2 regions of the Streptomyces sp. NPDC093598 genome follow, and region 1 is predicted to be linked to the other one. Evidence: riboswitches for the same ligand, from Rfam matches in the RefSeq annotation. Region 1 holds a riboswitch; the other holds the start of a gene.
What was found. A riboswitch is a leader RNA that binds a small molecule or an ion and turns the genes downstream of it on or off. The one in region 1 is predicted to bind thiamine pyrophosphate.
Positions count from the first base shown of each region.

Region 2: it holds a riboswitch for thiamine pyrophosphate, as region 1 does, so the genes downstream of both, thiC (phosphomethylpyrimidine synthase ThiC) here and ACIRDU_RS26320 (thiamine ABC transporter substrate binding subunit) in region 1, are expected to answer to the same signal.

Region 1 covers NZ_JBIWIV010000010.1:99,486-105,176, reverse strand. The annotation lists gene ACIRDU_RS26335 (maleylpyruvate isomerase family mycothiol-dependent enzyme) at 1-33, opposite strand, end outside; gene ACIRDU_RS26330 (ABC transporter ATP-binding protein) at 59-1,078, opposite strand; gene ACIRDU_RS26325 (ABC transporter permease) at 1,078-2,679, opposite strand; gene ACIRDU_RS26320 (thiamine ABC transporter substrate binding subunit) at 2,718-3,755, opposite strand; TPP riboswitch at 3,880-3,986, opposite strand; gene rlmN (23S rRNA (adenine(2503)-C(2))-methyltransferase RlmN) at 4,011-5,117, opposite strand; gene ACIRDU_RS26310 (SRPBCC family protein) at 5,629-5,691, opposite strand, start outside.
Region 2 covers NZ_JBIWIV010000003.1:181,850-187,540, reverse strand. The annotation lists gene ACIRDU_RS12640 (YibE/F family protein) at 1-1,247, opposite strand, end outside; TPP riboswitch at 1,920-2,109, shown strand; gene thiC (phosphomethylpyrimidine synthase ThiC) at 2,102-3,886, shown strand; gene ACIRDU_RS12630 (hypothetical protein) at 3,962-4,825, opposite strand; gene ACIRDU_RS12625 (metallophosphoesterase) at 5,009-5,691, opposite strand, start outside.

The DNA of each region.
Region 1 (5,691 bases):
GTCGCAATAGCGGTCGTGTGCGAGTGGCGTCATGCCCCGCACCCTAGGGCGCGGACGATCAGGCGAGCACCACGATTTCCATCGCGTCGAACTCCACCCCGACCCGGTCCCCCACCTCGGGAGCGGCCCGCAGCGCGCACGCCGCCTCCAGACGGGGGGCGTCCTCCGGCTGGAGGCGGACGGCGACATGGGTGCCCTTGAAGGTGCGAGCGGTCACCGTGCAGCGCAGCCCCGAGTCGGCGGGCACCAAGCGCACTCCGGCGGGTCGCACGAGCAGCGTGCGCGTGCCCTGCGGGGCTCCCTCCGGCACCGGCACCTTGCCCCACGGCGTGTCCGCGGCCTCCGTCCCGACCGTCGCCTCGACCACGTTCTCGAAGCCGAGGAAGCGAGCGACGAACGCGTCGGCGGGCCGCTGCCACACCTCAAGGGGCGTACCGGACTGGGCGATCCGCCCGTCCCGCATCACCACGACCCGGTCGGCCAGCGCGAACGCCTCCCCTTGGTCGTGTGTCACGGCGAGCACGGTCGTGCCCAACCGGCCGAACAGTTCCCTCAGTTCGACGACCAGCCGTTCCCGCAGCGACCGGTCGAGCTGTCCCAGCGGCTCGTCCAGCATCAGCAGCCGGGGGCTCGGCGCCAGCGCCCGGGCCAGCGCCACCCGCTGCTGCTCCCCGCCGGACAGCGCGGCGACGGCCCGGCGGCCCGCGCCCGGCAGCCCCACGAGGTCCAGCAACTCCCGCACTCGTTCAGCCTGTTGTCGCTTCGACTCGCCGTGCATCCGCAGCCCGAAGGCCACGTTTCCGCCCACGTCCCGCTGCGGGAACAGCTGGTGGTCCTGGAACATCAGCCCGACCCCGCGCTTGTGCGCCGGCACGCCTGCCTGGTCGCGCCCGTCGAGCACCACCCGCCCGGAGTCGAGCGGCTGGAGCCCGGCCACCGCCCGCAGCAGGGTCGACTTGCCGCTGCCGCTGGGTCCGAGCACGCACACGATCTCGTGGTCGGCGACCTCCAGATCGACGGCGTCCAGCACGGCACGCCCGCCGAAGCGGACCGTCGCACCCTGCAGAGCCAGCAGCATCAGAACTCCCCCGTCCGGTCCGTGCGGAGCCTCTCCAGCACCAGCAGGGCCACGGCGCACACCACCATCAGAATCGTCGAAAGGGCCATCGCCTGGCCGTAGTTGAGGTCCCCGGGCCGCCCCAGCAGCCGGGCCACGGCCACCGGCAGCGTCGGCCGGTCGGGCCGTGCGATGAACACCGTCGCGCCGAACTCCCCGAGGGACACGGCGAAGGCGAACCCGGCCGCGATCAGCAGCGCCCGCCGCACCATCGGCAGGTCCACCTCCCGCCACACCCGCCAGGGCGAGGCACCCAGCACCGAGGCCGCCTCCCGCAGTCGTACGTCCACCGCCCGCAGCACGGGCAGCATGGTCCGCACCACGAACGGCACTCCGACCAGCGCCTGCGCGAGCGGCACCAGGATCCAGGAGGACCTGAGGTCCAGCGGCGGCTCGTCGAGGGAGATCAGGAACCCGAAGCCGACGGTCACCGCGGACACCCCGAGCGGCAGCATCAGCAGCGCGTCGAAGCCGCGCACGAACCGCCCGGCGTCCCGGCGGGTGAGCGCGACCGCGGCGAGCCCTCCGATCGCCACGGCGATGAGCGTGGCGGCGACGGCGTACGCCAGCGAGTTGCCGATCGCCTCGATCGGCGGGACCAGGAACACTCCCCCGTCCTCGCTGGTCAGCGCCCGGTAGTAGCCAAAGCCCGGCGCACCGAGGGACCGCTGCACCAGCACGGCCGGCGGCAGCACGAGCAGCACGGCGACGGTGACGAGAACCCCGCCCAGCAGCGCCCACTGCCCCGCGCCGCGCGGCCGGCGCGCGGTCACGGACGCGTCCACCAGCCGCAGCGCGGTCTCCCGCCGCCGCACGGTCCAGGCGTGCAGGGCGAGGATCGCGCCCACCGCGACGAACTGGATCAGCGTCAGCACGGCGGCCGTGGACAGGTCGAAGATCTCGGACGTCTGCCGGTAGATCTCCACCTCCAGGGTGGAGAAGGTGGGCCCGCCGAGGATCTGCACGACGCCGAAGGAGGTGAAGGTGAACAGGAAGACCATGAGTGCGGCGGCGGCCACGGCCGGGGCGAGCGCGGGCAGGGTGACCTGCCGCCAGGCCTTCAGCGGGGACGCCCCGAGCATCCGGGCGGCCTCCTCCTGCCGCGGGTCCAGCTGCCCCCAGAGCCCGCCGACCGTCCGGACGACGACCGCGTAGTTGAAGAAGACGTGCGCGAGCAGGATCGCCCACACGGTGGTGTCCAGCCGTACGCCCCACAGCTCGTCGAGCAGCCCGCCCCGCCCGACCAGCGCCAGGAACGCCGTACCGACGACGACCGTCGGCAGCACGAACGGCACGGTCACCACCGCCCGCAGGACCTGCTTGCCCGGGAAGTCGAAGCGCGCGAAGACGTACGCGCCGGGCAGCGCGACGAGCAGGGTGAGCGCGGTGGAGACCAGCGCCTGCCAGGTGGTGAACCACAGGACGTGCCGGACGTCGGACTGCGCCAGCACCTCCCCGATCCGTGCGAGGTGCCAGGTCCCGTCGGCCTTCAGACCGCGCGCGACGATCGCGGCGACGGGGTAGGCGAAGAAGACGGCGAAGAACGCGACCGGCACGGCCAGCAGACCGAACCGCGCCGCCGCGCCCCGCCTCCGAACGGCTACTTCAGTACGAGTGAGGTCCACGACTTGACCCACTGGTCGCGATGGTCGGCGATCTTCGCCGGGTCCATGGTCTCGGGGTCCTTCGCCTGCGGCCCGTACTGCACGAACTCCGGCGGCACCTGGGCGCCCTCGCGCACCGGGTACACGAACATGTTGAGCGGCATGTCCTGCTGGAACCGCTCGCTGATCAGGAAGTCCAGGAACGCCTTGCCGCCCTTGGTGTTCTTCGCGTTGCTGAGCAGCCCCGCGTACTCGACCTGCCGGAAGCAGGTGCCCTCGGCGACCCCGGTCGGCGCCGTGCTCGGCTTCGGGTCGGCGAAGACGACCTCGGCGGGCGGCGAGGAGGCGTACGACACGACGAGCGGCCGGTCGCCCTTGGCCTTCTTGCCGCCGGCCGAGCCGGAGAACTCCTCGTTGTAGGCCTGCTCCCAGCCGTCGACGACCTTCACGCCGTTGGCCTTGAGCTTCTTCCAGTAGCCCTCCCAGCCGGCGTCCCCGTACTTCGCGGCGGTGCCGAGCAGGAAGCCGAGCCCGGGCGAGGAGGCGGAGGCGTTCTCGGTCACGAGCAGGTTCCTGTACTGCGGCTTGACGAGATCGTCGAAGCTCCGCGGCGGTTCCAGCTTGTGATCGGCGAAGTACTTCTTGTCGTAGTTCACGCAGATGTCGCCGGTGTCGACGGGCGTGACGCGATGCTGTTCCTGATCGACCCGGTACTCGGCCTTGATCCGGTCGGAGCCCTTCGCCTCGTACGGCTGGAAGAGGCCGTTGTCGAGGGCGCGGGACAGCAGGGTGTTGTCGACGCCGAAGAAGACGTCACCCTGCGGGTTGTCCTTGGTCAGGATGGCCTTGTTCACGGCCTGCCCGGCATCGCCGTCCTTCAGGACGTCGACCTTGTAGCCGGACTGCTTCTCGAAGGCCGCGATGACGTCCTTGGACGCGGCCCACGAGTCGTGGCTGACGAGCGTCACGGTCTTGGAGTCACCGGACCCCTGACCGCCGTCGGACGACCCGCACGCGGCGAGCGTGCCGGCCATGCCGAGTCCGACGACCGCCGCCGTCAGCCGCTTTGCGTTGATGTTCACTGGATTCCTCCTGGAGTGACCAGGAGAAGACGCGGTCCTGCCCGGGACTTCCGGGGTCCCGGGCAGGACGCAACAGCTCGAGTGGTGACCGATCTCCCTACCCAGAATGACCTGGGCCAGGTTCGGAGGGTCTGCGGCCGTGTGCCGCACTCTCAGCGCTGTGGCGCTCCCCTGTCGGAATATGCAGATGTTCTTACGGCGGTCAGACTACCGTTCGGTGGCGGCGAGCTGACCACACGCCCCGTCGATCTCCTGACCACGAGTGTCCCGGATCGTCACCGGCACACCATGCGCGGCGATGGCCTCCACGAACGCCTTCTCGTCCTCCGGCCGGGAGGCCGTCCACTTCGACCCGGGCGTCGGATTCAGCGGAATGAGGTTGACGTGCACCGGCCTGCCCTTGAGCATCCGGCCGAGCCGGTCACCGCGCCACGCCTGGTCGTTGATGTCCCGGATCAGCGCGTACTCGATGGACAGCCGCCGCCCGGACTTGGCGCTGTACTCGAAGCCGGCGTCCAGCACCTCGCGGACCTTCCAGCGCGTGTTCACGGGGACGAGGGTGTCGCGCAGCTCGTCGTCGGGGGCGTGCAGCGAGATGGCGAGGCGGCACTTGAAGCCCTCGTCGGAGAACCGGTGAATGGCCGGGACGAGCCCGACGGTGGAGACGGTGATGCCGCGCTGGGACAGGCCGAGGCCATCGGGCTCAGGATCGGTGAGCCGCCGGATGGATCCGATGACCCGGTTGTAGTTGGCGAGCGGCTCACCCATGCCCATGAAGACGATGTTGCTGAGCCGCGCGGGACCGCCGGGCACCTCCCCGTCCCGCAGGGCCCGCATGCCGTCCACGATCTGGTGCACGATCTCGGCTGTGGACAGATTGCGGTCCAGCCCGGCCTGCCCGGTCGCGCAGAACGGGCAGTTCATACCGCATCCGGCCTGCGAGCTGATGCACATGGTCACCCGGTCCGGGTAGCGCATCAGCACCGACTCGACGAGCGTCCCGTCGAACAGCCGCCACAGCGTCTTACGAGTGGTGCCCTGGTCGGTCGACAGATGCCGCACGACGGTCATCAGCTCGGGCAGCAGCGCCTCCTGCAGCCGCCCGCGAGCACCGGCCGGAATGTCGGTCCACTGCTCCGGATCATGCGCGTACCGCGCGAAGTAGTGCTGCGAGAGCTGCTTGGCACGAAACGGCTTCTCCCCGACAGCGGCGACGGCCTCCTTGCGCTCGGCAGGAGTGAGATCGGCGAGATGCCGCGGCGGCTTCTTGGCTCCGCGGGGGGCGACGAAAGTGAGTTCTCCGGGTGCAGGCATAACCCTCCCAGTGTCGCAGATCAACTCCGGTTGCCCAGGCCGGAGTGGGGTGGGGGCGGTCACCCGTGGGTGCCACCTGTCAGCGTTGGTCGGCTTCGCACGGCTCAGGACCGCCCGACGTGCTCGGTTGCCGCGATCACCGCTGCTGAACGCTCGCGTCACTTCGAGGTCGTGCCGGGTCCGGCGCTCGGTCGACAGCCAGTGGATCGCCGCGTTCGTGGGACCGAAAGCGGTCCAGACGCACGGCAGACAGGAACCGAGGATTCGCTCAGCCTCGCGGAACCGAGTGTTCCTGCGCATGACGCCGGGCACGCGCGAGCAATGATGTCCTTCTACACGGCTTCGATGCACCTGGCGGAAAAGTGGCAAGGCCCCCCGTGGTTCAAGTGGGCCTTCCTCGGGGTGTGGGCCCTGTGCGGGGTGTTCGTCGTCTTCAAGCTGCGCCGGAACGGCTGGAGGTTCCCCCGGCGGCGCTCAGCCGAGCCGTCGGAGCCGCCGGGGGCGGGGCGCTCTACTCGCCCGTGTGCTCGAGCCGGTCCTTGAGGAGTTGCTCGTTGCGCGGGAGTTCCTTGCG
Region 2 (5,691 bases), on a different contig from region 1:
CAGCGCTTGCGGCGCCTCCCCCTCCCCCCGCGTGCCGCCACGGAGGCCTCCGGGGCGGGCTCCGCTCCGGGGCGGTCGGCCGAGACGACCAGCGCCGCCAGGGCCGTGGTGACCGGCACCGAAGCGACCAGGCCGATCGAACCGACCAGTGTGCGCACGATCTCCTCCGCGACCAGCTCGCTGTTGGCGACCGTCCCCACACTGCTCTGCGCGATCGAGAACAGCAGCAGCAGCGGCAGCGCCGCACCCGCGTAGGCGAGGACGAGCGTGTTGACGACCGAGGCGATGTGATCGCGGCCGATCCGGATGCCCGCGCGGTAGAGCCCGCGCCAGCCCATCGACGGATTGGCCTCGTGCAGCTCCCAGACCGCCGATGTCTGCGTGACCGTCACGTCGTCGAGTACGCCCAGCGAGCCGATGATGACGCCGGCCAGCAGCAGACCGCTCATGTCGATCGTCGGGTAGAGGCCGTGGATCAGGCCGGTGTTGTCGTCGGTGTTGCCGGTGAGCGCGGCCCAGTCGATGAACACCGAGCCCAGGATGCCGATCAGCAGCAGGGAGATGAGGGTGCCGAGCACCGCCACGGAAGTCCGGGCCGACAGGCCGTGACACAGGTACAGGGCGATGAGCATGATGGCGCTCGCGCCCACCACCGCCACGACCAAGGGGTTCGAGCCCTGCAGGATCGCGGGCAGGATGAAGAAGTTCAGCACCAGGAAGCTCATGGCCAGCGCCACCAGGGCCATGACCCCCCGCAGCCGCCCGACGACCACGACGGCGAGCGCGAAGATGCCGGCGAGCAGCGCCATGGGCAGACGGCGGTTGATGTCGGTGACCGAGTACTGCAGGTCCTTCGGTGCCGAGGGCTCGTAGGCGACCACGACCTCCTGGCCCTCGTGCAACTGGCGGGACTGGTCCGGCTGGACGATCTCAGTGAACGTACGGCCCTTGTCGTCGCCGCTGTCGACCCGGATCGTCGCCCGCTTGCAGGTGCCCTTCTCCTGCTGCACCGCCGAGGAACCCTCCGCGGTGGAGGTGTCGCCGGTCGGCGGAACGCCCGAGGCGCCGGCCTCCCTGCAGCTCACCTCGACCACCTTGGTGACCGTGGCATCCTGCGTCTGCCGGTCGAAGCCGACGCCGGTGCGCTCGTGCGCCGGGGCGCCGCCCGGCCACAGCACGGCGAGACCGACCAGCACCGCCACGGCGAACGGGATCAGGACCGCCGCGATGACCTTGCGCAGGTGCATGGAGACGGGCGTGGCCGGACCGTGGTTGTGCGAGTGTCCATGCCCGCCACCCGGTGCGGAGCCGGGGCCGTGCCCTCCGTGCCCGTCGCCTCCACCGTGCCCGTCGCCTCCACCGTGCCCGTCGCCTCCACCGTGGCCGTGCCCATCACCTCCGCCCGACCCTGAATCGTGCCCGCCACGGGGGCCGGGGCCCTGCCCCCCGACGGGACCGCCGTGGCCGCCACCGGAATAGCCGCCACCCTGGCCGCCACCGGAGCCCGGCCCGTACTCACCGCTGGGACGGGAACCGTATGCACCGCCGGTACCCGAGCGGTACTCACCGCCGGAGCCGGGACCACGCTCACCGCCGGAGCCCGAGCGGTACTCTCCGCCGGTACCCGAGCCGTACTCGCTGTCGGAGCCGGGACCACGTTCGCCGCCGCCCCCGGGGGCGAAATCCGAGCCACGCCCGTACCCGGGCGCAGGGCTCTGCCCCCTGGTCGGCTCTCTCCCGGCCCCGGTGGCGAAACCATGGCCGTTGCCACGGCCGTCGCCGTTTCCGGCGCCGGATCCGCGGGGCGGCTCGGGTGGTGGGTAGGGGGGACGCTGCGTCGTGGTCACCGACCGATCATCGCAAGAACGAGGGGGGCCCTCTGTTCACCGCGCCAGAATTGCCGCTAGCGTGGGGGCACCTTTTGTACACGCGGGAGCTCGGAGCACCGGGCTGAGAGGGCGCTGACCTCCGTCCCAGCGATGTTTCACATGAAACATCGCCGGAGTCGAGTGATGTTTCACACGAAACGTCGCCGGACGGAAACCGCTGCGTCGACCGCCGAACCTGTTACCGGGTAATGCCGGCGTAGGGAGTAGGTCTGATGACCAGCAAGGACGCACGCACGCCTGCCTCCGTTCAGGACGAGAAGTCCGAGGAGGCCGGAAAGTCCATCGGCTGGCACAAGGCGTACGTCGAGGGCACCCGCCCCGACCTGCGCGTGCCGGTCCGTCAGGTGCACCTCACCAACGGCCAGTCGATCACGCTGTACGACACGTCGGGTCCGTACACCGATCCACTCGTCGACACCGACGTCCGCAGGGGCCTGGCGCCGCTGCGCGAGAACTGGATCATCGCCCGCGGTGACACCGAGGAGTACGCGGGCCGCCCCGTCCGCCCCGAGGACGACGGCATCAAGCACACCTCGCCCCGCGGCGGTCTCCGCAACCTGGACGCGGTCTTCCCCGGCCGGCCGCGCCAGCCGCGCCGCGGCAGGGAGGGACAGGCGGTCACGCAACTCGCGTACGCCCGCCGCGGCGAGATCACGCCCGAGATGGAGTACGTCGCCATCCGGGAGAACGTGTCGCCCGAGGTCGTGCGCGACGAGATCGCCGCCGGCCGGGCTGTGCTGCCGGCCAACGTCAACCACCCGGAGATCGAGCCGATGATCATCGGCAAGCGGTTCCTGGTGAAGGTCAACGCCAACATCGGCAACTCGGCGGTGACGTCCTCCATCGAGGAGGAGGTGGAGAAGATGACCTGGGCGACCCGCTGGGGCGCCGACACGGTCATGGACCTGTCCACCGGCCGCAACATCCACACCACCCGCGAGTGGGTGCTGCGCAACTCTCCCGTCCCCATCGGCACCGTGCCGCTCTACCAGGCCCTGGAGAAGGTCGACGGCCGGGCCGAAGAGCTGACCTGGGAGATCTACAAGGACACGGTCATCGAACAGGCCGAGCAGGGCGTGGATTACATGACGGTCCACGCGGGCGTGCGTCTGGCGTACGTGCCCCTGACGGCGAACCGCAAGACCGGCATCGTCTCCCGCGGCGGTTCGATCATGGCCGCCTGGTGCCTCGCGCACCACAAGGAGTCGTTCCTGTACGAGAACTTCGAGGAGCTCTGCGAAATCCTCGCCGCGTACGACGTCACGTACTCGCTCGGCGACGGCCTCAGGCCCGGCTCGATCGCGGACGCCAACGACGAGGCGCAGTTCGCGGAGCTGCGCACACTCGGGGAACTCAACCGGATCGCGAAGCGTTTCAACGTTCAGACCATGATCGAGGGCCCGGGCCACGTCCCGATGCACAAGATCAAGGAGAACATCGACCTTCAGCAGGAGATCTGCGATGAAGCTCCGTTCTATACGCTCGGCCCGCTGACCACGGACGTCGCCCCGGCGTACGACCACATCACCTCCGGCATCGGCGCCGCGATGATCGCCTGGTGGGGCACGGCGATGCTGTGTTACGTGACGCCCAAGGAGCACCTGGGCCTGCCGAACCGTGACGACGTCAAGACCGGCGTCATCACCTACAAGATCGCCGCCCACGCAGCCGACCTCGCCAAGGGACACCCGGGTGCGCAGGAGTGGGACGACGCCCTCTCCGACGCCCGTTTCGAGTTCCGGTGGGAGGACCAGTTCAACCTGGCCCTCGACCCGGACACGGCACGGGAGTTCCACGACGAGACCCTGCCCGCCGAGCCGGCCAAGACGGCTCACTTCTGCTCGATGTGCGGTCCCAAGTTCTGCAGCATGAAGATCTCACAGGACATCCGCCGTGAACACGGCGGCACCCGGACCGAGATCGAGGAGGGCATGGCCCTGAAGTCGAAGGAGTTCGCGGCCAGCGGGAACCGTGTGTACCTGCCCATCGCGGACTGACCCGGCCGCGCACAGGCCCGGGGGCCGATGGTCCCCCGGCCTGTGGGAGGTGCCTGCTCGGACGGGATCCGACGGCTACTCCGGCTGATGCTCCGGTCCTCCGAAGTCCGGGCTGGTGTAGTCCGGACTGCTGAAGCTGGGGCGCGAGCCGCGGTCGCCGTCGTCCGGGCTGGTGAACCCCGGGCGGTCGTAGCCGAGGTGCGGCATGCGGCTGACCGGCGTGGACGAGGGCGTGGGGTGCAGCGCGGCGGCCGCGCCGGGGTCGACGAGTGCTTCCCGCAGGAAGGGCAGGACGCCGCGTTCCAGCAGCGCATCGTGCCAGGCCTCCTTGGCCCGGGCCACTTCCTCCAGCAGCTCGCCGTACGGCCCGCCTTCGGCCGTGGGCTTGTTCCGCAGGGCCGTGAGCAGCAGTCCCACCGCGGCGACAAGGATCGCCACCGCGGTCACGGCGCCGAACACCCAGCCCGTGGTGAGCATGGTCCGGGCGAATCCCTGCTCGGGGTCGAGCATCTGCAGGATGTAGCCGACGAGCAGGAAGATCGCCGCCGCGGTTCCGGCCAGGACGGGTGCGAGGACGGCGACGACGGCGACGGCGCCCGCGCCGGTGGCCTCGGCGACGCCCATGGTGGCGGCGAGCCCCGACGCGCCCGCACCCGGCTCGGAGGAACCGGACTCGCGCACGGCCGTCGAGGCGGACGACGCCGGCTGACGCAGTTCGTCGCGGACCTTGACGTAGTACTGGTACTCGGTCGACGCGGCGGCCGTGATGAGCGCGGTGGCGTTCAGCGCCATGGTGCGCAGCTGTTCGGGGTTGAGCCGCTGTCCGACAGCGGCCAGTTCGGGACGGTGTGGTGCGGAGCGCAGCGCCTCATCGAGGATCCGCTCGTATTCCTGGCGGTCCTCGCTCAGCAGGTGCTGCGGAACGCTGTTCATGTGCATCCCCCGATGCTCCGTAGGGCTTGGGGCTCGGCATGCTGACGAGCCGTCGGGCAGAAACGGAGGGGAGCCTGCTACGGATAAGCCGATGGTAGAGCGGTGACGGTATGCGGTGACAGGGGGTTTACCGAAATTGACCCGTCACCGGGCCGGTCCTCCGACCGGGAACGCCTGCCCGGTAAACGTTCACGCATCCAGCGGCAGTTGCTGGACCAGCAGCTTTCCGGCCATGGTCACGCCGCCGTCCATCGCGATGGCGAGTCCGTCGGCGTAGACGTGCGGTCCCTCGATGACCGGGTCGCTGTTGTCCTCGTCCTCCTCGGCACCGACCTCGCCCAGCAGATAGGGAATCGGGCTGTGTCCGTGAACGATGCGGGTGCCACCGTACGTATCGAGCAGGGAGCGCACGGCGTCCGCGCCGCCCTCGTCGCGGAAGGAGAACCGCTTGGTGAACTTGCGGAACAGGTCCCAGACCTCGTCCGCGTCATTGCGGGTGATCGTCTCCCGGACGGTGTCGTTGACCTCTTCGATGGAGCGGCCGTAGTCGAGGTAGGCGGTGGTGTCGGAGTGGACGAGCAGGTGGCCGTCGACCTCCTCGACGGCGTCCAGGCGGGACATCCACTGCAGGTGGTGGTCCTGGAGGCGGTCCATGTCGGTCTTCTGGCCGCCGTTGAGCAGCCAGGCCGCCTGGAAGGTGGCGGTGCCCGCACCGGAGTTGACGGGGGTGTCGCCGAACCGCTTCGCGCCCAGCAGCAGCAGCTCGTGATTGCCCATGAGCGCCTTGCAGTAGCCGCCGGCCGCGGCGGCCTCGGCGGACAGTCGCATCACCAGGTCGATGACGCCGATGCCGTCCGGGCCGCGGTCGGTGA